Regions from separate parts of the Streptomyces sp. SAS_281 genome, predicted to be linked through region 2. Evidence: riboswitches for the same ligand, from Rfam matches in the RefSeq annotation. Region 2 holds a riboswitch; each other region holds the start of a gene.

Region 1 (7,599 bases), on a different contig from region 2:
GTTCGAGTTTCGCTAGGTTCACCGTTCGACTCACCAGTCGCTTGTCAGTCACACGGAAGGCATCTCCCATGGGCTCCGCGAACGGCAGACACCGCCGCCCTCGTCAGGCACCCGCCATCGTGGTCGCCGCAGGCGTCACGGGCTCGGCCATCGCCATCCCGCTGCTCGGCGCGGCGAGCGCGCACGCCGCGGACACCGGGACCTGGGACCGGGTGGCCGACTGCGAGAGCGGCGGGATGTGGAGCGCCGACCTCGGCAACGGCTCCTACGGCGGTCTCCAGTTCACGCCGGAGCTGTGGAAGGCGTACGGCGGTGAGGCGTACGCCGAGCGCGCCGACCTCGCCAGCCGCTCGCAGCAGATCGCGGTCGCCGAGCGCGTGCTGGCCGCCAAGGGCCCCACGGCGTGGCCCAGCTGTGCGGTGATCTCCGGGCTCACCAAGAGCGCGGGCAAGGCGGACGTGGACCCGGGCGACGAGAACGCGGACGAGCCTGCCCGGAGCGCCGACGCGGGCCTGGACGCCGGTCTCGGCACCGACCCGGTGGACGACGCGTCCTCGGGCTCGTCGGCCACCCCCTCGGGCGAGGCGTCCGGCGCGGCCGCCACGGGCAAGGAGGCCGCCAGGAGCTCCGGCAAGCACGCGGGCCGGAGCGCCGAGGAGAGCGGCAAGGGCGAGGCGTCCGCCTCCCCGTCGGCCGACCCCTCCGGCACCCCGTCCGCCGACCCGTCCGCCCCGGGCGACCCGACGGCCACGCCCCCGGCCGACCCCTCCGCGGACCCGTCCGGCAGTGCGACGGACGACGCGCGGGCGAAGGGCGGCAAGCACCGGGGCGCCCCAGCCGCCGACGAGGCCGGAGGGACGGCCGAGGGGCGCGACGAGGGCCGGCACGCCTCGCGAGGTGACGGCGACGCACGCGACAGCGCCGCGGGGCCGGCTGACGGCACGTACACCGTACGGCCGGGCGACAACCTCTGGGCGATCGCCGACGCGCAGGACCTGCCCGGCGGCTGGCCCGGGCTGTACGAGGCGAACAAGGGCGAGGTGGGCTCCGACCCGGACCTCATCCTGCCCGGCCAGAACCTCGATCTGGGCCTGGATGACGCGGGCCCGGACAAGGCCGCCGAGAACGCCGGATGAGCCGTTAGAGGCCCTTGTGCTTTGGGTGGTTTAAGAGGCCCATGTCCCACTTTTGACCGAGTGAGACATGGGTCTCTTTGCGTGAACTGATGCTTCTTGTCCGGGAGGTCCCGCCGCATCCGCTCCGACCTGCGTAAACAGGGGTTGATGGGATGCTCTTACGGGATGATTATCCGGTATGTCCTTCTTTGAATATGACCGTTGGGTGTGATTACGGTCGTAACCGCTCGCACCGCGGGCCCCGTCGACCGTCACGCCGAATCCTGCCGTCGGTCGAAGGGAACAGACGCGAAAGCGCCGTAGGCAGGAGCGGGGGACCCAGGTAGGCGCTGGGCCTGATCGTCGGGAGACGTACAGGACCGGCTAGGGGTGAAGTCGCGCCAGGGGCGCGGCCGGGCAACTCACTTGGCCCGAACCCGACAGCTCACCTCGCAGGCGTCGGTGAGGAGAAGACTCGATGCTGCTCAACCGCAAGGGCAACAAGCACCGCCGCCCCTCCAAGGCCGTCCGTGTCGCCACGCTCGCCGGTGTCGCCGGTGCCGCCGTCGCCGTGCCGCTGATGGGCGCCACCAACGCCTCCGCCGCCTCCGTCGCCACGTGGGACGCCGTCGCCCAGTGCGAGTCCGGCGGCAACTGGTCGATCAACACCGGCAACGGCTACTACGGCGGCCTGCAGTTCTCCCAGTCCAGCTGGGCCGCCGCCGGCGGTACGCAGTACGCGGCCCGCGCCGACCTGGCCACCAAGGCCCAGCAGATCGCCACCGCCGAGAAGCTCCTCGACATGCAGGGCCCGGGTGCCTGGTCCTGCGCCGGCGCCGGCAACCTGACCAACGACGGTGTCGACCCGGGCGTCGACGCCGGTTCCGGTGCCGCCAAGCAGGAGGCCGCCCCCAAGCAGGAGGCCGCCCCGAAGAAGGCCGAGCGCAGCGAGGCTCCGGCCACCAACCGCTCCGACCGCTCGGACGCCCCGAAGAAGACGGTCACCACCCCCACCGGCAAGAAGGTCGCCAAGGGTGACGGCGAGTACAAGGTCGTCACCGGTGACACGCTGAGCAGGATCGCCGCCGACCACCACGTCAAGGGTGGCTGGGAGCAGCTCTTCAAGCTGAACAAGGACATCGTCCAGGACGCCGACCTGATCTACCCGGGCCAGCAGCTCCACCTGACGAAGTAACCGCGATCCCTCCTCGCTGATCGCTCGGACCGCCCCGGCCCGGCACGCACTCTCCCCCCGTGTGTGCCGGGCCGGGGCACGCCGGTTCCGGTGCCGGACGGTCCCTGTGATCGTTCAACTGTTGTAGTTACCGGCCGGTAATTATTTGGCCGTTCGCCCCGGTATGCCTGCCCTTGGGTCCTTTTTCGTCCCAGGGGACGGGCGGTCGGCCGACGCAGACGGCCGGGCCGGTTAGGCTCTTGTGGCAAGGCCAAAGCGACCCTGCACAACCAGCGTCATATCCCAGAAGGAGATGCCTCGTGCCGTCCATCGACGTCGTCGTAGCCCGGGAAATCCTCGACTCCCGGGGCAACCCCACGGTCGAGGTCGAGGTCGGCCTCGACGACGGCAGCACCGGTCGTGCTGCTGTTCCGTCCGGCGCCTCCACCGGCGCGTTCGAGGCCATTGAGCTTCGTGACGGCGACCCCAACCGCTACCAGGGCAAGGGCGTCGAGAAGGCCGTCCTCGCCGTGATCGAGCAGATCGGCCCGGAGCTCGTCGGCTACGACGCCACCGAGCAGCGCCTCATCGACCAGGCGATGTTCGACCTGGACGCCACGGAGAACAAGGGCTCGCTCGGCGCCAACGCCATCCTCGGCGTCTCCCTCGCCGTCGCCCACGCCGCCTCCGAGGCCAGCGACCTCCCGCTGTTCCGCTACCTCGGCGGCCCGAACGCGCACCTGCTGCCCGTTCCGATGATGAACATCCTGAACGGCGGCTCGCACGCCGACTCCAACGTGGACATCCAGGAGTTCATGATCGCGCCCATCGGCGCCGAGTCCTTCTCCGAGGCGCTGCGCTGGGGCGCCGAGGTCTACCACACGCTGAAGAAGGTCCTGAAGACCAAGGGCCTCTCCACCGGCCTCGGCGACGAGGGCGGCTTCGCGCCGAACCTGGAGTCCAACCGCGCCGCCCTCGACCTCATCATCGAGGCCATCAAGGAGGCCGGTTACGCCCCGGGCAAGGACATCGCGCTCGCGCTCGACGTCGCCGCCTCGGAGTTCTACAAGGACGGCTCGTACGAGTTCGAGGGCAAGTCCCGCTCGGCCGCCGAGATGACCGAGTACTACGAGGAGCTCGTCTCCGCGTACCCGCTGGTCTCCATCGAGGACCCGCTGTACGAGGACGACTGGGCCGGCTGGAAGGTCATCACCGACAAGCTGGGCGCCAAGGTCCAGATCGTCGGCGACGACCTCTTCGTCACCAACCCGGAGCGTCTGGCCCGCGGCATCGAGGAGGGCTCCGCCAACGCCCTGCTCGTCAAGGTCAACCAGATCGGTTCGCTGACCGAGACCCTGGACGCCGTCGAGCTGGCCCAGCGCAACGGCTTCAAGTGCATGATGTCGCACCGCTCCGGCGAGACCGAGGACGTCACCATCGCCGACCTCGCGGTCGCCGTGAACTGCGGTCAGATCAAGACCGGCGCCCCGGCCCGCTCGGACCGCGTCGCCAAGTACAACCAGCTGCTGCGCATCGAGGAGATCCTCGACGACGCCGCGGTGTACGCGGGCCGCTCGGCGTTCCCGCGCTTCAAGGGCTGACGCCCCCCGCGGGTATCCCCCGCCTCCGTCCGTCCCCGCACCCGGTCACGTACCGTGTGCGGGGACGGACGTCGTAATGGGGAGGCGGGAACATGGCCGTGAAGGACCGGGACCGGTTCTCCACCGCGACCCGGCTGCGGCTGCTCGGTGAGCAGACCGCCGCCCGCGTCTACCGGTCCCAGAACCGGCGTCAGGCCCGCCGCTCCCGGCTCACCGGCCGGGCCGCCTTCCTGGCCCTGGTCGTCTGCTCCCTGGTCGTCGCCCTCGCCTACCCGATGCGGCAGTACGTGTCGCAGCGCGACGAGATCGCCGACCAGCGCAGGCAGGCTCGGGAGGCCGAGGCGCGCACCGAGGAGCTGCGGGACCAGAAGGCCCGGCTCCAGGACGACGCGTACATCAAGCGGCTGGCCCGCGAGCACCTGCACTACGTTCTTCCCGGGGAGACCGGCTACACCGTGGTCGACCCCGACGCGGTCAAGGAGCGCAACGGGAAGCCGGCCGAGACGGACCGGCCCTGGCACTCCAACCTGTGGGACGGCGTGGACAGCGCCGACCGCGGCTGACGGCCGTCCCCACCCCCGTACCTCTGCAGAACCCGCGGTTCGAGCAGTCCGATCAGCACCCTAGGCAGGCATGGAAACGCCCCCTCCCCAGACCGAGCCCACCGTCCCCACCGAGGCGGACATCGCCGCGTTCCGGCAGCAGCTGGGCCGCCCGCCGCGCGGACTGCGCGCCATCGCGCACCGCTGTCCGTGCGGCAACCCGGACGTGGTCGAGACGCAGCCCCGGCTGGAGGACGGCACGCCGTTCCCGACGACGTACTACCTGACGTGCCCGCGCGCCGCCTCCGCGATCGGCACGCTGGAGGCGAACGGGGTCATGAAGGAGATGACCGAGCGCCTGGGCAGGGACCCCGAGCTCGCGGCCGCCTACCGGGCGGCCCACGAGGACTACATCGCGCGGCGCGACGCCATCGAGGTCCTGGAGGGCTTCCCGAGCGCCGGCGGCATGCCGGACCGGGTGAAGTGCCTGCACGTGCTCGTCGGGCACTCGCTGGCGGCCGGTCCCGGCGTCAACCCGCTGGGCGACGAGGCGATCGCGATGCTCCCGGAGTGGTGGCGCAAGGGACCGTGCGTGTCGCCGTGCGGCGAGCAGGGTACGGACGAGGGCTGAGGGGGCGGCAGACATGACGCGCGTGGCCGCCATCGACTGCGGTACCAACTCGATCCGCCTGCTGGTCGCGGACGCCGACCCGGTGACCGGGGAGCTCGTCGAGTACGCCCGGCGCATGGAGATCGTCCGGCTGGGGCAGGGCGTCGACCGGACCGGCCGGCTCGCCCCCGAGGCGCTGGAGCGCACGTTCGCCGTCTGCCGGGACTACGCGGCGGTGATCGAGGAGCACGGTGCCGAGAGGGTGCGCTTCGTCGCCACCTCCGCCTCCCGGGACGCGGAGAACCGGGACGACTTCGTGCGCGGGGTGCTGGACATCCTGGGCGTCGAGCCGGAGGTGATCAGCGGGGACCAGGAGGCCGCGTTCTCGTTCGCCGGGGCGACCAAGGAGCTGACCGGGCGCGACGACCTCGCGAAGCCGTACCTGGTCGTGGACATCGGCGGCGGCTCCACCGAGTTCGTCGTGGGCGACGACCGGGTGCGGGCCGCCCGGTCCGTGGACATCGGCTGCGTCCGGATGACCGAGCGCCATTTCGTGCGGGACGGCGTCGTCGCCGATCCGCCTCCGCGCGAGGGGATCGACGCGGTCCGCGCCGACGTGGCCGCCGCCCTGGACCTGGCGGAGGAGACCGTGCCGCTCGCCTCGGCGGCGACGCTGGTGGGCCTCGCGGGGACGGTCACCACGGTGGCCGCGATAGCGCTGGGGCTCGATGAGTACGACTCCGAGGCGATCCACCACTCCCGCGTCTCCCTGGAGCAGGTCCGGGAGATCACCGCGCGGCTGCTGGCCTCGACCCATGCGGAGCGTGCGGCGTTCGGCGCGATGCACCCGGGCCGGGTCGACGTGATCCCGTCCGGTGCGCTGATCCTCCAGGCCGTGATGGAGCGGACCGGGGCGCGCGAGGTCGTGGTGAGCGAACACGACATCCTGGACGGAATCGCCTTTTCGCTGGCGTGAGCCAGGCGCTCATGCGTCGGCCCGCCCGCACTGTTGAGTGGGCGGGCCGCGCCTGGTGGGGCGGGGTCCGGGCCGCCTCGCCACCAACTTCGTGAACTTCTTCACAAGGAATTGCCCACCCCGGGGCGGTCTTCTGCTCCGGATGGGTCTCGCCGGGGGTGAGCGGGGTCACTCGGGGGCCGGAACGAAGGGTTCCGGGAGTGTCACGCCCGGGTGGACCGGAAAGGCCCTTCCCTCCGGGCCGAGGGCCAAGGGCCAGCTCGCAGGCGGTGAACAACGTTCACCGCTGTAACGGGGTTCCCGATGCGGCTCATGACCTGGGTCACGTGGGCGGCGAACTATAGCAGAGGGTGGCCACAACCTTGTGAAGGGGCTCACGAGCATGCCCCCCGAGTGGGGTGGATACTCGATGGCATGAGCACCACGGAGCGTCCCAGGATCCTCGTAGTAGGCGGTGGGTACGTAGGTCTGTACGCAGCTCGGCGCATCCTCAAGAAGATGCGCTACGGCGAGGCGACCGTCACGGTCGTCGACCCCCGGTCGTACATGACCTATCAGCCCTTCCTCCCCGAAGCTGCCGCCGGCAGCATCTCCCCTCGGCATGTCGTCGTCCCGCTGCGGCGCGTCCTGCCCAAGGCCGAGGTGCTCACCGGGCGTGTCACCACCATCGACCAGGACCGCAAGGTCGCCACGGTCGCGCCGCTCGTCGGCGAGGCCTACGAGCTGCCCTTCGACTACCTGGTCATCGCGCTCGGCGCGGTCTCCCGGACCTTCCCGATCCCCGGCCTCGCCGAGCAGGGCATCGGCATGAAGGGCATCGAGGAGGCCATCGGCCTGCGCAACCACGTCCTGGAGCAGCTGGACAAGGCCGACTCCACGACCGACGAGGACGTCCGCCGCCGGGCCCTCACCTTCGTCTTCGTGGGCGGCGGGTTCGCCGGTGCCGAGACCATCGGCGAGGTCGAGGACATGGCCCGCGACGCGGCGAAGTACTACACGAACGTGAAGCGCGAGGACATGCGCTTCATCCTGGTCGACGCCGCCGACAAGATCCTTCCCGAGGTCGGTCCGAAGCTCGGGACCTGGGGCCGCGAGCACCTGGAGTCCCGTGGTGTCGAGGTCTTCCTCTCGACCTCCATGGACTCCTGCGTCGACGGCCACGTGGTGCTGAAGAACGGCCTGGAGGTCGACTCCAACACCATCGTGTGGACCGCCGGTGTGAAGCCGAACCCGGCGCTGGCGCGCTTCGGTCTGCCGCTCGGCCCCCGCGGCCACGTGGACACCTCCGAGAAGCTCCAGGTGCAGGGCACCGATTACATCTGGGCCGCGGGCGACAACGCCCAGGTCCCGGACATGGTCGGCCGCAAGGCCGGTAACCCCAACGCCTGGTGCCCGCCGAACGCCCAGCACGCGCTGCGTCAGGCCAAGGTCCTCGGCGACAACGTCATCTCCGGGATGCGCGGCTTCCCGCAGGCCGACTACAGCCACGCCAACAAGGGCGCGGTCGCCGGTCTGGGCCTGCACAAGGGCGTGGCGATGATCGTCATGGGCAAGATGAAGATCAAGCTCAAGGGCCGCCTC
Region 2 (7,599 bases):
CTTGGATCAAGGATGGCCGGGCGAGTCCGGGGGGTGCCGGGAAGAGCCCGCTGTCTTCCCGGGCGCCCTGTTCGACACCTCTTGCGCCACAAGGGTTGTACGGCTTTTCCGCGACAGGGCGGTACGGCGCGCGAAAGGGGTGGAAAGGAGCGTTTCCGCTTCTTTCCACCCCTGCTCACGCCCTGCCCCGAGCACGGGGCCGGTGTGGATCAGTACGCGCCGAAGACGTTGTCCATCGAGCCGTACGTGGCGGCGGCGTAGTTGCACGCGGCCGTGATGTTGGCGACCGGGTCGTAGATGTCCATCGACGTCCCGGGCACGTGGTAGGCGTCGAAGGTGGGCTGGATCACCTGGAGCAGGCCCTTGGAGGGCGTGCCGTTGACGGCGTTGATGTCCCAGTTGTTGATCGCCATCGGGTTGCCCGAGGACTCGCGCATGATGTTGCGGTAGATGCCGTCGTAGCTGCCGGGAATGCCCTGCTCGGCCATGATGGCGAGGGATTCCTTGATCCAGCCGTCGAGGTCGTCGGTGTACGCGACGGCCGCCTGGGTCTCGGCGGGCTTCTCGGCCGCGACCGGGACGACGGTGCGCTCGGAGCGGTCCGCGCGGTCGGCACTCTCGGCCCGGGGGGCGGTGTCGCCGTTCTTCTCGGCGGTCTCCGCCTTGAATTCGCTCTTCTCCGCAGCCTTCGGGGCGACGGCCGCGGACGTGGCACCGATGGTGAGCTTCAGGCCCGGGTGAATGAGGTCGGGGTTGCTGCCGACAGCACCGCGGTTGTCCTTGTACAGCCGCTCCCAGCCGCCGCTGAGGGAATGCCCCTGGGCGATCTTGTAAAGCGAATCGCCGGACACCACGGAATAGGTGGTGGACGCGGCCTTGCGCACGGCAATTTCCTTGCCGGCGACGGAAGTCGGGGCCGCGGCCTTTTCGGCGACGACGGTCTTGGCGGGGGCGGCGGAGGCCGATCCGGCCGCGATCAGGGGGAGCGCGAGAACGGCTCCGCCCGCGCTGACGGCGATGAAACCGCGGGTCAGGGACGCGGACTTGGCACGACGGTGCTTACCCGTGAAGGGCATGGCGTATTTCCTCTCCGTCGCCTGCGAGGTGAGCTGTCGGGTTCGGACTGGAGATGTCCGGTCGCGCATGGCGACTTCACCCCTAGCCGCTCCGGATTCCGGACCGGCGGCAAACCTGGGTCCCCCGCTCCTGCCGTACGTGAGTGGTCGGGTTCCCGGACGGCGGCAGGATTCGGCGTTCCATCCGGATTGATGACGGGACCGTAAGCGAGAAACGACGGCCGGAACAAGCCCGGAATTGCTGATCACAATTGTTTTGCAAGATCAATCAAAGGAAATGCTCATGATCGCCCGCGCCGGGGGAAGTCAAATTTCTTGGCACGACTGGGAACCGGGAGATCGGATCCTGCGTCAGAAACGGCCGACGTGACGCTGCCCACTGGACGCACAATGTGCATGTTCGTCCGTTTTGACTGCATTTGACAGCATCAAAACCGCCCCGATCGCCCTCAATTGACCTTTTGCCTATATCAGCACAAAAGGTGCATCGCACTCCGCACTGGCGGCCCAGTCGCCGGTTCCGGCCCCCTCGCTCGCATGATCGCCCTATGGTTAGCCTTACCTAAGTGTTGACGTTCCCCGTTCGCCGTCACAGGGAGATCCCAGGACCATGGCGCCGCATTCCGCCTCTTCTTCCCGCCGTCCCCTCGCCGCCCCCGCCGCCCCTGCCGCCCCCGCCGAACGGGAACTCACCGGCCGGCTGGCCCTCGTGACGGGAGCCGGACGCGGCATCGGCGAGGCGGTCGTGCGGGCCCTCGTCGCGCGCGGCTGCCGGGTCCTGGCGACCGACGCGGCCCCGGCGGGGGTCGACGCCCTCGCCCGGGAGCACGACGGGGACGTCGTCGCCCGGGCGCTGGACGTCACGGACGCGGCGGCCGTCGAGGCCCTGGTCGCCGAGGTCGAGGACTCGCTCGGCACCCTCGACATCACGGTCAACGTCGCCGGGATACTGCGCTGTTCACCGGTCACCGAGCTGACCGACGAGGACTGGCGGGCGACGTTCGCCGTCAACACCGACGGGGTGTTCCACGTCTCGCGGTCCGTCGGGCGCCGGATGGCGGACCGGGGCGCGGGCAGCATCGTCACCGTCGCGTCCAACGCCGCCGGCATCCCCCGTACGACCATGGCGGCGTACGCCGCGTCGAAGGCGGCGGCCGTCATGTTCACCAAGTGCCTCGGTCTGGAGCTGGCCCCCCGGGGCGTCCGCTGCAACACCGTCTCGCCCGGCTCCACGCTCACCGACATGCAGCGCGGGATGTGGCCCGCCGGTGAGGCCCACGACGAGGGGCCGGCCGCGCAGCGCGTCATAGCCGGCGACCTGGCGAGCTACCGCACGGGCATCCCGCTCGGCCGGATCGCCGAACCCGCCGACGTCGCCGAGGCGGTCGCCTTCCTCGTGTCCGACCGGGCCCGCCACATCACCCTGCACGACCTGTACGTCGACGGCGGCGCCACCCTGCGCGCCTGACCCGACCGCCCGGCACCCCGCAAACGCCCCCAGGAGTCCTGGAACGATGACCGCCTCACCGTACGAAGACGCCCCGACCTGGCCCGCCGAGTTCGCCGCCCGTTACCGCGCGGCCGGGCACTGGCGCGGCGAGACCTTCACGAGCATGCTGCGCGAACGGGCCGAGGCCCACGGCGACCGCGTCGCGCTGATCGACCCCGCACCCGAGCGCCGCGCGTGGACGTACCGGGAGCTGGACGAGCGCGCGGCCCGGCTGGCGGCAGGCTTCCGGGCGCGCGGGATAGCCAGGGGCGACCGGGTCGTCGTCCAGCTGCCCAACATCGCGGAGTTCGCCGTCGTCGTCTTCGCCCTCTTCCGCATCGGCGCGCTCCCCGTGTACGCGCTGCCCGCCCACCGCGAGACGGAGATCGGCTACTTCTGCTCCTTCGCCGAGGCCGTCGCCTACGTCATCCCGGACGGGCACGCCGGCTACGACCACCGCGCGCTGGCCACCGCCGTACGGGAGCAGGTGCCCACCCTGAAGCACGTGTTCGTCGTCGGCGACCCGGGCGAGCACACCGCCCTGTCCGACGTGCCGTGCGACGCGGCCGGGGAGCCGGAGGACGGGCCCGAGCCGCACGACCTGGCCTTCCTCCAGCTGTCCGGCGGCACCACGGGCGTGCCCAAGCTCATCCCCCGTACGCACGACGACTACATCTACTCGCTGCGCGGCTCCAACGAGATCTGCGGCGTCGACGCGGACACCCGCTTCCTGGTGGTCCTGCCCGCCGCGCACAACTTCCCGATGAGCTCGCCCGGCTGGCTCGGCACGCTGTACGCGGGCGGCACCGTCGTCCTCTGCCCGCGCCCCGATCCGGCCACGGCGTTCCCGGTCATCGAACGGGAGCGCGTCACCATGACGGGCATGGTCCCGCCGCTCGCCCTGGTGTGGACGGACGCGGCCGCTTCGGCGGAGCAGGACCTGTCGAGCCTGGAGCTGATCCTCGTCGGCGGCGCCAAGTACAGCGAGACGGCGGCCCGGCGCCTCGAACCGGCGCTCGGCTGCCGGCTCATGCAGGTCTTCGGGATGGCCGAGGGGCTCGTCAACTACACCCGGCTGGACGACGACTACGAGACGATCGTCGGTACCCAGGGCCGGCCGATCTCCGAGGACGACGAGATCCGGATCGTGGACGACGCCGGACAGGAGGTCCCCGACGGCCGGTTCGGGCATCTGCTGACGCGGGGTCCGTACACGATCCGGGGCTACTGGCGCGCCCCCGAACACAACAGGTCCGCGTTCACCGAGGACGGGTTCTACCGCACGGGCGACATCGTGCGCCGCACCCCGAGCGGCCATCTGGTCGTGGAAGGGCGGGCGAAGGACCAGATCAACCGGGGCGGCGAGAAGATCGCGCCCGAGGAGGTCGAGAACATCATCCTCGCCCACCCGTCGGTGCACGACGTGTCGGTGGTCGGTGTCGCCGACCCGTATCTCGGTGAACGCACCCTGGCGTACGTCATTCTGCGCGAGGGCGCCGAACCGCCCGGGGCGCTCGCCGTGAAGCGGCATGTGCGCGCCCACGGCATCGCCGCGTACAAGGTGCCCGACCTCGTCGAATTCGTGGACGTCTTCCCGCAGACGGGCATCGGCAAGATCAGCAAGAAGGGCCTGCGGACCGATGCGGCCCCCGCCTCCGCGTCAACTCCCCCCGCACAGAACTGAGACCGCTCCGCGCGGCACCGAAAGGCTGCTCCCATGGCACTTCCCGCCATCGCCCCCTATCCCCTTCCCGTCGCCGACGAGCTCCCGGCGAACCGGGTCGGCTGGACCGTCGACCCGGAGCGCGCCGTGCTGCTCGTCCACGACCTCCAGAACCACTTCCTGCGTGCGTACCGCCCGGGCGAGGAGCCGCTGACCGGCATGCTCGCGAACACCGCCCGTGTGATGGAGACCGCCCGCCGCGCCGGAATCCCGGTGGTGCACTCGGCGCAGCGCGGCGGCCAGAGCGCCGAGGAGCGCGGTCTCCAGCTGGACTTCTGGGGCCCGGGGATGGCGGACGACCCGGAGGCGCTGGCCGCACCGGCCGAGGTGGCGCCCGCGCCGGGCGACACGGTGCTCACCAAGTGGAAGTACAGCGCCTTCGTCCGCACCGAGCTGGAATCCCTCATCCGCGACGACGGCCGCGACCAGCTGGTGATCACCGGTGTGTACGCGCACATCGGCGTGCTGATGAGCGCCGCCGACGCATGGATGCGCGACATCCAGGCGTTCGTGGTGGCCGACGCGGTCGCGGACTTCTCGCGCGAGGACCACGACATGGCGCTGCGCTGGGCGGCGGGCCGCTGCGCGGTCGTGACGACGACGGACGCGCTGCTGAAGGAGATCTGAGGGCCCGTACCTCACGTCCGGGGGGCCGCCGCGGCCTCGGGCGTGAGGTGCAGGGCGAGCACGTCCAACGCCGCGCCGATCCTGCGCAACGTCTCCGGATCGTCGGTACCCAGCGCTGCGCTCAACGCGTCGTCGATCCGGGCGGTCCGCACCTCGGCCACCCGCTCGGACACCTCCGTGGCCGTACGGATCAACTGCCGCCTGCCATCGGCCGGATCGGGTGCGGACACGAACGAGCCGGTCTCCTTCAGCCTGGCCACGGCGCCCGAGACCTGGCTCTGCGGCAGGCCCGTGCGTGCGGCGATCTCGCTCACCGAGGTGCCCTGGTGCCCCAGGACGTCGCTCAGTACGACCAGGGCCGCCCGGGTGCCTCCGCGCTGCGCGGCGCCGGCCGGGTCCGACGGCTCCGGGAGCGCCTGCTCACCGATCTTCATCAGGGTCCGTCCGAGCAGGAACAGCTGGACCGGGGTCATCGAGGTACTCATGGGGCGAACCCTACCCCCATCCATCACTACCGATGCATCACCGATCGATGCATCATTGCCTGATGCATCTCTCTTGATGCATCTAAAAAGATAAAGTAACGTCCGGGGCACCGCCGGTGCTCCCCGCGCCGGACACCTCACCGACCGGGAGATCCGATGTTCCTCGACACCGACGGCGCGACCCTCTACTACGAGGTCCGGGGCACCGGCCCGCTGCTGCTCATCGCGCAGAGCGGCGAGGGCGACGCCGGCCGGAGCACCGACCTGGCGCGCCACCTCGTCGACCGGTACACAGTGGTCACCTACGACCGCCGGGGCCTGTCCCGCAGCACCCTCGCCGACCCGGCGCGGGGCGTGACCATGGAGGAGCACGCCGACGACGTCCACCGGCTGCTGGCCCGGCTCACCGACGAGCCCGCCCTGATGCTCGGATGCAGCATGGGCGCCGCCATCGGGCTCCACCTCGCGGTGGCCCACCCCGGGCAGCTCCGCACCCTCGTGGCGCACGACCCGGTCTCCCCGTCCCTGCTGCCCGCCGGTCCGCGCACCGCGCACGCGGCGGAGCTCGTCCACCTCCAACGGGTCCACCGCGAGGGCGGACTGGGTGCCGCGCTCCCGGAGATCGCCCGGGTCCTCGGGATCGACCCGGCCCGCCAGGAGACCGAGCCGGACCTGACACCCATGCCGCTCACCCCGGGCCGGGCCGCCGACTTCGGGTTCTTCATCGCACACGACTTCACGGCCGTCATCGACGCCGAACTCGACCAGGAGGCGCTGCGGACATCTCCGGTACGCATCGTGCCCGCCGGCGGTGCCATCACCTCGCCGGACGTCTTCGTCGCGCAGTGCGCGGACCGGCTGGCCGGCCTGGTGGGGCGGGAGACCGTCGCGTTCCCCGGCGGGCACAACGGCAACACCACCCATCCCCGCGCGTACGCCGCCCGACTGCGCGAGGTCCTGGCGTAGGCACGGCATCGAGGCTCCCGGGACTACGCGAAATCCCCGGACCGCAATTGCGGTCCGGGGATTTGCTCACGTATATTGAGTGGTTCTGTGTGCCCACAGAAAAAGGCCCCTCACCGGGGGCCAACAAGAATCACGATATCCGTCAGGGAGCTGTTTTGTCAACTCGGGAAAGCGCCGAATTGCAGAAGGAGCAGGAATACATCGACCGGCTCCACCACCGTGTCGACGTTCTGCGCGGTGACGCCGCCGAGCAGGTCCAGGACGCCCTGACGCCGGTCGGCACCGGCCAGCAGGCCCGCCTCGAACGCGATGTCCTGGTCGCCGAGCGATCCGGTCTGCTCGCCGCTCTGAACGCGGTGGACGGCTCGCTCTGTTTCGGCCGTATCGATCTCACGGACGGCGTCGCGCACCATATCGGCCGTATCGGAATCCGTGAGGACGACAGCGAACGCACGCCTTTGCTGATCGACTGGCGCGCCCCGGTCGCCCGCCCCTTCTATCTCGCCACCCATCACACCCCGATGGGTCTGCGCAGGCGCCGCCACCTCACGACCGTGGGGCGCACGGTCACCGAGCTGCACGACGAGATCCTGGACGTCTCGGACCGGGAGCGCACCGGTTTCGAGGACCCGAGCGGCGACACGGTCCTGCTCGCGGCGGTGAACTCGGCGCGGACCGGACGCATGGCGGACATCGTGCGGACCATCCAGGCGGAGCAGGACCGCATCATCCGGGCGCCGCACCGGGGCGTCCTGGTGGTCGAGGGCGGGCCCGGCACCGGCAAGACGGCCGTCGCCCTGCACCGGGCGGCGTTCCTGCTGTACGAGCAGCGGGAGCTGCTGGCCAAGCGGGCGGTCCTCATCGTGGGGCCGAACCCGGCCTTCCTCAGCTACATCGGCGAGGTGCTGCCCTCGCTCGGTGAGACCGGCGTCCTGCTCGCCACCCAGGCCGAGCTGTTCCCCGGCGTCCGGGCCCGCGGCGCGGACACGCCCCGGGCCGCGGCCGTGAAGGGCGGCGCGTCCATGGCCGAGGCGCTGGCGCTCGCCGTGCGCGACCGTCAGCTGCTGCCCGAGCCGGGCGCCCCGCTGATCGTCCCGCACGACGACGGCGACCTGGTCCTGGACTGGGAGATCGCCTACGAGGCCCGGCAGGCGGCCCGGGACACCCAGCTGCCGCACAACCTCGCCCGGCCGCACTTCGCGTTCCGGATCATCGACGCGCTGACCGCCCAGC
Region 3 (7,599 bases), on a different contig from region 2:
CGTTCCCCAGCATCGACAGGAAGAGACCGCAGCCGATCAGCGCGCACAGCACCGCGCTCAGCGACGCCAGCTCGACCCGTCCCGACAGCAGCCGGCGCGCCTCGTTCTCGTCCTCGCCCTCCGCCGGGATCAGCAGCCAGGCGAAGCCGTAGAAGATCAGCCCGAAGCCACCGGTCACCGAGAGCACCCCGAGCACGATCCGGAAGATCACCGGATCGACGTCGCAGTACCGGCCCATACCGCCGCACACCCCCGCCACCACCTTGTGCCGCGGGCTGCGGTGCAGGCGCGGAGCGGGCTCGGGAGTCGGCGGTGCGGCGCCGGGCGGCGCGTCCTGGGGAACGGTCATGGCTCCATGGTGACGGCCCCCGGGCCCCACCGGCACCCGCCCCGACCCTGGCCGGTCCCTGATATTGCCCCGCCGGCCTCTCAGGGATGCCGGGCCCCGCCCCGCCCCCGCGTCCCAGCCGTCTCAGGGTCGAACTGGGGGCCGACCCTGATGTCCTCACCCGCGCGGGCATGTGACGATCGGACCATGCCAGCCGCCACCACCCGAGCCGCAAGCTCCCACGCCGCCGACCCGGAGGAGCCCCCGCTGCGCAAGCTGTACCGCAGCGCCGACGGCCGGCTCCTGGGCGGAGTGGCGCGCGGACTCGCCGGACACCTCGGACTCCCGGTCGCCTGGCTCCGGTTCGTCTTCCTCGGCCTGTTCTTCGCGGACGGCCTCGGCGCCCTGCTGTACGCGGTGTTCTGGATCGTGGTCCCGCTCGGCGTCGGCGGCGTGGACGGACCCAGATCCGTCTTCGAGACCGCCCCCGACGGCACCCGCCGCCTCCGCAAACCCGACAGGGGCCAGGTCTTCGCCCTCATCGCGCTGCTCGTCGGGGCCGTCATCTTCGTCGGCAACGTCGACATGGGCAGCAAGGCCGACCGCTACATCTGGCCGAGCCTCCTCATCGGCGCCGGCTCCGTCCTGGTGTGGCGCCAGGCCGACAACGCCCGCCGCGCCCGCTGGATGGAGGTCGGCCGCCGCCGCCGCGTCCTGCAAGTGGCCCGCGCCCTGGCCGGAGTCGCCCTCGTCGGCCTGGGACTCGCCGTCTTCATGGTCGTACGCGGCTCCGCCGCCCAGCTCGGCAACGTCATCACCGCCGCCATCGCCGTGCTCACCGGCATCGCCCTCCTCGCCGGCCCCTACCTCGTCCGCCTGACCCAGGACCTCTCCGAGGAACGCCTCATGCGCATCCGGGCCCAGGAGCGCGCCGAGGTCGCCGCCCACGTCCACGACTCCGTGCTGCACACCCTCACCCTGATCCAGCGCAACGCCGACGACGCCGGCGAGGTCCGCCGGCTGGCCCGCTCCCAGGAACGCGAGCTGCGCAACTGGCTGTACAACCCCGAGGGCACCGGCAAGGACGAGGACGACGAGCCGGAGACGCTGGCCGAGGCCGTCAAACGGGCGGCCGCCGAGGTCGAGGACAAGCACGGTGTCCCGCTGGAGGTCGTCGTCGTCGGCGACTGCCCGCTGGACGAGAAGCTGGCCGCACAGATGCAGGCCGCACGCGAGGCGATGGTCAACGCCGCCAAGTACGGTGGCGAGGGCGGTGCCGTCCAGGTCTACGCGGAGGTCGAGGGCCGCACGGTCTTCGTCTCCGTGCGCGACCGGGGCCCGGGATTCGACCTGGACTCCGTACCGGGGGACAGAATGGGCGTACGAGAATCGATCATCGGCCGGATGCAGCGCAACGGCGGTACGGCCCGGCTGCGTTCGGTGCCCGGCGGGGGCACCGAGGTCGAGCTTGAGATGGAGAGGACGAGCGATGAACGGGACCAGTGAGGCGACCGGGGGCCGGGAGAACCCGGAGCGCCGGGTACGAGTCGTGCTCGTCGACGACCACCGGATGTTCCGCACCGGCGTACAGGCCGAGATCGGCCGCACCGAGGAGACCGGCGTCGAGGTCGTCGGCGAGGCGGCCGACGTCGACCAGGCGGTCACCGTCATCACGGCGACCCGCCCCGAGGTCGTCCTCCTCGACGTCCACCTCCCCGGCGGCGGCGGCGTCGAGGTGCTCCGCCGCTGCGCGCCCCTGATGGGCGCCGCCGAGGACCCGGTGCGCTTCCTCGCGCTCTCCGTGTCGGACGCCGCCGAGGACGTCATCGGCGTCATCCGGGGCGGCGCCCGGGGCTACGTCACCAAGACGATCACCGGCACCGACCTGGTCGACTCGGTCTTCCGGGTCCAGGACGGCGACGCGGTCTTCTCGCCCCGCCTGGCCGGCTTCGTCCTCGACGCCTTCGCCTCCACGGACGCACCCCCGGTCGACGAGGACCTGGACCGCCTGACCCAGCGCGAGCGCGAGGTCCTGCGGCTGATCGCCCGGGGCTACGCGTACAAGGAGATCGCGAAGCAGCTGTTCATCTCGGTGAAGACGGTCGAGTCCCACGTCTCGGCGGTGCTCCGCAAGCTCCAGCTCTCCAACCGCCACGAACTCACCCGCTGGGCGACGGCGCGACGGCTGGTCTAGAGCATGTCCGGGTCGAGCGAGATGTTCAGCTTCTCGCCGACCCGGCGGTAGCCGATCGACGCGTAGATCCGCTCCACGTCGGCGTCGCCCGGCTCCAGCCACACCACCCGGCAGCCCCGCTCGAACGCGGTGCGGGTCAGGTGCGCGGAGAGCGCGGCGCCGATGCCCCGGCGGCGGAACTCCGCGCCGACCGCCAGACCCGCCAGCTCGCTGAGGCCGTCCACCGGGACCGAGCAGCCGCCCGCGCCGGCCGGGGTGCCGTCCACCGTCGCGAGTGCGGCGACCCCGCCGCCCGCCGCCGCGTTGCGCAGCCACTCCGCCGTGCCGTCCTCGGGCTCGCCCTCGCCGCCGTAGCCCAGGTGCTGGACGAGCGCGGCGGCCGCGAACTCCGCCTCGCTGGCGGGCTCGGCCACGACCAGGTCCGCGACCGGCTTCGGCTGCACCAGGCCGCCGGGGGCGCAGGCGAGGATCGGGGCGCGGTTCTCGACGGTGAACCCGGCGGCGAGCAGCGCCGGTTCGACGGCGGGTGCCCAGCCGGGCAGGAACTCCAGGCGGGGCATCCGGTCCCGCTCGCGGAACGCCGCTATGAGCGCGTCGAGTTCACCGGGCGTCGGTTCGGCGCCCTGGTCCGGGATCGCGTAGTTGGCGTACTTCAGCGACCAGTTCGGGTTGTAGCGGATCACGAACGGCCCGACGCGGACATGGTCCGGGGAGCGCAGCGTGAGCGTGCGGGCATGGGTCTGGACGTCGGCGTCCATCGGCATGTTCGGGTGTCCTTCGGGGCGTCGGGGACAAGAGGCCGGAGCCTATGCCACCCGGGTGGCCCCCGCGAAGGGCATTTCGTCAATGGGCGCGACCCGGACCGGGGCCCCGGGGCGGGGCGCGTGGATCATCCGGCCGTTCCCGATGTACAGGCCGACATGGCTGACGCCCGAGTAGAAGAACACCAGGTCCCCGGGGGCCAGCTGGGAGCGCGGGATGCGCTGCCCGGCGTTGATCTGGGTGTACGTGGTCCGGGGCAGCGAGACCCCGGCGGCGCGCCAGGCGGCCTGGGTGAGCCCGGAGCAGTCGAAGGAGTGGGGCCCGGTCGCGCCCCACACGTACGGCTTGCCCAGCGCGCTGTACGCGAAGGCGACCGCCTGGGCGGCACGGGCGTTGGGCGCGGCGACGGCACCGCGCGGTGCGCTCCGGTCCGCGTGACCGGTGCCGCGCCCGGTCTCGGAGGCGTCGTAGGCGGTGCGCTCGGCCGGGGTGAGGCGGGCGAGCAGACGGCGGGCCTCGGCCAGCTTGGCGCGGACGGTCGCCCGGTGCTCCTTCAGGGCGGCCTGCCGGGCGGCCAGCTCGGTGAGCTTCCCGGCCGCCTCGGCGCGTACCTGGGCGATCTCCGCGACCTGGCGGCGCACCGAGCGCACCTCGGCGGCCCGGCGCTCGCCGGCCTGCTCCGCGTAGGTGGCGCGGCGCAGGTACTGGTCGGGGTCGGAGGAGAGCGCCAGCTGCACGGAGGGGTCGATCCCGGCGGAGCGGTACTGCGCGGCGGCGTACGCGCCGAGCACGTCGCGGGCGCTGTTGAGGCGGGCGGTCCTGCGGGCGGCCTCGTCGCGCAGGGCGTCGACCGACTTGGCGGCGGCGGTCGCCTCGGACTTCGCGCCGTTGTACTTCTCGGTGGCGACCTCCGCCTCCCGGTACAGCCGGTCCACCTGGGCCTTGACCTGCCGTGCGGTGGGCGCGGGGTCCGCGTGCGCGGCTCCCGGCAGCACGGCGGCCGTCGCGGCTCCGGCGACGGCGAGGGTCGCCGCGGCGGTTCGGGCCGCGGAGGCGGTGGTGAGGCGCTGCCTGGGTTTGCGATGCGCTGCCACGGGGGCGGGCGTCCTTCCGTGCGACGGCCCGGCGGGGTGTACCGGCGGGGTTCCTCCGGTGGCCGGCGAGGAGGGTCCTGGTCCGCGGCCACCGGGAAGGGACGCTAATCCGAGGTCACGGGAAGGTGTCGTTATGACTGCTATTGCCCGCTCTTGGCGTGGCATTGTCGCCGGATGGCCGTCTTTGAAACATGAATGACCGGAAAAAGGGTCACAGAATCAGGCAAAAAGTGCATTCATCATTCAAGCGGCCCGTAGGCCCCACCCTGCCCGGAGCGATCCGGCGGGAGGGCTCTAGGGTGCGGAACCATGCGCGTACTCATCGATTTCGTCGTCGCCCTGCACATCATCGGCATCGCCGCCCTGCTCGGCGGCTTCCTCGGTCAGATGAAGGCGATGAAGGCCGGCACCGCCCGCTTCGTCCCCGGCATGCTGCACGGCGCGCTGACCATGCTCGTCACCGGCATCGCCCTGGTCGGCCTGGACCAGGCCGACGACCACCCCGTGAACAACGTCAAGATCGGGATCAAGCTGCTGTTCCTGGTCGTGATCCTGGGGCTCGTCTACGTCAAGCGGGACGAGGAGAAGGTCGAGAAGGGGTTCTTCGCGGCGGTCGGCGCGCTGACCCTGGCGAACATCTTCATCGCCACGCTCTGGACCTGAGCGGCGGCGGTACGCGGGAGGGCCGGCCCGCGCGCGGGCCGCCCCTCCTCCCCGGTCAGGCGGGGCGGACACTCCCGTAGATCGGCATGTAGTAGATCGACTCCTCGCGCACGTTCGCCCCGGGCTTCGGCGCGTGGATCATCATCCCGTCGCCCTTGTAGATCCCGACGTGGCTGATGTCGTCGTAGAAGAACACCAGGTCACCGGGTTGCAGGTCGGCCGTGGCGACTCGCGTGCCGACGTTCACCTGGTCCCAGGTGGTGCGCGGGATGTCGACGCCCGCCGCCTTCCAGGCCGCCTGCGTCAGCCCCGAGCAGTCGTACGAGGCGGGGCCGGTCGCCCCCCAGACGTACGGCTTGCCGATCTGGGCGCGGGCGAACGCGAGGACCTTCTCCGCCTTCGTGGACGCGCTGGTGCCGGAGCCGGTGCCGGTGCCGGAGCCGGTGCCGGCGGTGGAACCCGAGCCCGTCTCCGTACCGCTCCCGCCCGACTCCTCGGCCTTCCGCTCGGCCTCCTTCCTGGCGGCGGCCTGCTTCTTCGCCAGCTCCGCCGCCTTCCGCTTCGCCTCCGCCTCTTTCTTGCGTTCCAGCTCCGCCAGGCGCGCCTTCTCCTCGGCGGTCAGCTTCGACAGCAGCGTCCGGGCCTCGGTCAGCTTCGTCTGGACGTTCTGCTTGCTGGTGCGCAGCGCGGCCTGCGACTCGGTCAGCGTCTCCAGGCTCTCCACGGCCGTGGCGCGCTGCTCGGACGCCTTCGTCTGCTGCGTACGGAACTCCGTGACCGCCTGCTGCTGGCGCTCGGCCATGCGGTCCATGAGGTGGGTCTGGTCGAAGAACGACTGCGGGTCGTCGGCCAGGAAGAAGGTGGCGGTCGGCGCGAGGCCGCCGTTGCGGTACTGGGCGGCGGCGTAGTTGCCCAGCGTCCTGCGGGCGGCGTTCAGCTTCTCGGTGCGCTTGGCCACGTCGTCGAGCAGCGTGTCGACCTTGGACTTCTGCTTGTCCGTGGCCTCCTTGGCCTGGTTGTACTTCTGGGTCGCGTTGCCGGCCTGCCGGTAGAGGTCGTCCACCTTCTGCTGGACTTCCTCGATGCTCGGCTTCGGCGTGGGCGCGGCCATCGCGCTCTGCGAGGACAGCAGGGTCACCGAGGCCAGCGCGGCCGAGGTCAGCCCGACGGCGGGGACGGTGGAGCGCACCCGGGTGCGCGGTTTGCGATGCGACGCCAAGGCCGGCATCTCCTTCCGTGGACCGCCTACCGGGTTAGCTGTCGGGTTCGGGCGGAACGGAAGGCTGCCCTACGGTCCGGTGGGGAAGGACCGATTCACCCCGGTACTGCGTGTGGGTCCCCGGTTCCGGGCGGGCCCGGATTCGGCGTGGCGGCCCGCTCGGCGTGGGTCGCCTCTGGGGGTACGGGCCGTCCGAACGTGCACGCTAGCCAACGCATGGGGCCGCTGTGAAGGTTGGTGTTCGATATGCCCGATACATTTCCGTGACCTTTTCGGAGCGGGGCCGGGTGTCAGTCGGGCGCCTTAGACTCGGACAGCGATGAGCAGCCTCTTTGACGACAGTTTCCTGGCCGGCCTCCAGCAGGAGGAGGACGCGCCCCCGCCGCCCCCCGAGGACTCCGCACCCGAAGCGGTGCCGGAGGACCTGTTCGCGGGCGTGTTCGACGGGCCCCCGCCGCCCCGTGACGCGTACTACCGCGACGGCGCGCACCGCCCCGTCATCGACCCGGAGGCGCTGCTCGACGGGCTGAACACCGAGCAGCGCGCCGCCGTCGTGCACGCCGGGTCGCCCCTGCTCATCGTCGCCGGCGCCGGGTCCGGCAAGACCAGGGTGCTCACCCACCGCATCGCCCACCTGCTGGCCGAGCGGGGCGTCCACCCCGGCCAGATCCTGGCGATCACCTTCACCAACAAGGCCGCGGGCGAGATGAAGGAGCGCGTCGAGCAGCTGGTCGGGCCCCGGGCCAACGCGATGTGGGTCATGACCTTCCACAGCGCCTGCGTCCGCATCCTGCGCCGCGAGTCGAAGAAGCTCGGCTTCACCTCCTCGTTCTCGATCTACGACGCGGCCGACTCCAAGCGGCTCATGGCCCTGGTCTGCCGCGACCTGGAGCTGGACCCGAAGCGCTACCCGCCGAAGTCCTTCACCGCCAAGGTCTCCAACCTCAAGAACGAGCTCATCGACGAGGAGACCTTCGCGGGCCAGGCGTCCGACGGCTTCGAGAAGACGCTCGCCCAGGCGTACGCGATGTACCAGGCCCGGCTGCGCGAGGCCAACGCGCTGGACTTCGACGACATCATCATGACGACGGTCCACCTGCTCCAGGCGTTCCCCGACGTCGCCGAGCACTACCGCCGCCGCTTCCGGCACGTCCTCGTGGACGAGTACCAGGACACCAACCACGCCCAGTACACGCTGGTACGCGAGCTGGTCGGCCCGGCCGGCCCCGAGAACGCCCCCGCCGAGCTGTGCGTCGTGGGTGACGCGGACCAGTCGATCTACGCCTTCCGGGGCGCGACCATCCGCAACATCCTCCAGTTCGAGGAGGACTACCCGGAC

What was found. Region 2 has a riboswitch for cyclic di-AMP ahead of ACN6LM_RS27705 (transglycosylase SLT domain-containing protein). Riboswitches for the same ligand answer to the same signal wherever they lie in the genome.
Positions count from the first base shown of each region.
Region 1: linked by a shared signal. The riboswitch ahead of ACN6LM_RS25870 (transglycosylase family protein) and the one ahead of ACN6LM_RS27705 (transglycosylase SLT domain-containing protein) in region 2 are both predicted to bind cyclic di-AMP.
Region 3: linked by a shared signal. The riboswitch ahead of ACN6LM_RS13175 (NlpC/P60 family protein) and the one ahead of ACN6LM_RS27705 (transglycosylase SLT domain-containing protein) in region 2 are both predicted to bind cyclic di-AMP.

Region 1 is NZ_JBMNDO010000079.1:12,307-19,905, reverse strand. Features, by position in the region: gene ACN6LM_RS25875 (transglycosylase family protein) at 69-1,136, shown strand; cyclic di-AMP (ydaO/yuaA leader) riboswitch at 1,422-1,589, shown strand; gene ACN6LM_RS25870 (transglycosylase family protein) at 1,594-2,310, shown strand; gene eno (phosphopyruvate hydratase) at 2,610-3,890, shown strand; gene ACN6LM_RS25860 (FtsB family cell division protein) at 3,983-4,453, shown strand; gene ACN6LM_RS25855 (DUF501 domain-containing protein) at 4,524-5,063, shown strand; gene ACN6LM_RS25850 (Ppx/GppA phosphatase family protein) at 5,077-6,018, shown strand; gene ACN6LM_RS25845 (NAD(P)/FAD-dependent oxidoreductase) at 6,433-7,599, shown strand, end outside.
Region 2 is NZ_JBMNDO010000090.1:14,582-22,180, reverse strand. Features, by position in the region: gene ACN6LM_RS27705 (transglycosylase SLT domain-containing protein) at 210-1,076, opposite strand; cyclic di-AMP (ydaO/yuaA leader) riboswitch at 1,080-1,264, opposite strand; gene ACN6LM_RS27700 (2,3-dihydro-2,3-dihydroxybenzoate dehydrogenase) at 1,687-2,544, shown strand; gene ACN6LM_RS27695 ((2,3-dihydroxybenzoyl)adenylate synthase) at 2,591-4,249, shown strand; gene ACN6LM_RS27690 (isochorismatase family protein) at 4,283-4,915, shown strand; gene ACN6LM_RS27685 (MarR family winged helix-turn-helix transcriptional regulator) at 4,927-5,388, opposite strand; gene ACN6LM_RS27680 (alpha/beta fold hydrolase) at 5,557-6,366, shown strand; gene ACN6LM_RS27675 (HelD family protein) at 6,546-7,599, shown strand, end outside.
Region 3 is NZ_JBMNDO010000028.1:1,504-9,102, reverse strand. Features, by position in the region: gene ACN6LM_RS13205 (PspC domain-containing protein) at 1-349, opposite strand, end outside; gene ACN6LM_RS13200 (PspC domain-containing protein) at 536-1,834, shown strand; gene ACN6LM_RS13195 (LuxR C-terminal-related transcriptional regulator) at 1,818-2,522, shown strand; gene ACN6LM_RS13190 (GNAT family N-acetyltransferase) at 2,519-3,286, opposite strand; gene ACN6LM_RS13185 (NlpC/P60 family protein) at 3,329-4,378, opposite strand; gene ACN6LM_RS13180 (hypothetical protein) at 4,688-5,041, shown strand; gene ACN6LM_RS13175 (NlpC/P60 family protein) at 5,097-6,269, opposite strand; cyclic di-AMP (ydaO/yuaA leader) riboswitch at 6,268-6,418, opposite strand; gene pcrA (DNA helicase PcrA) at 6,580-7,599, shown strand, end outside.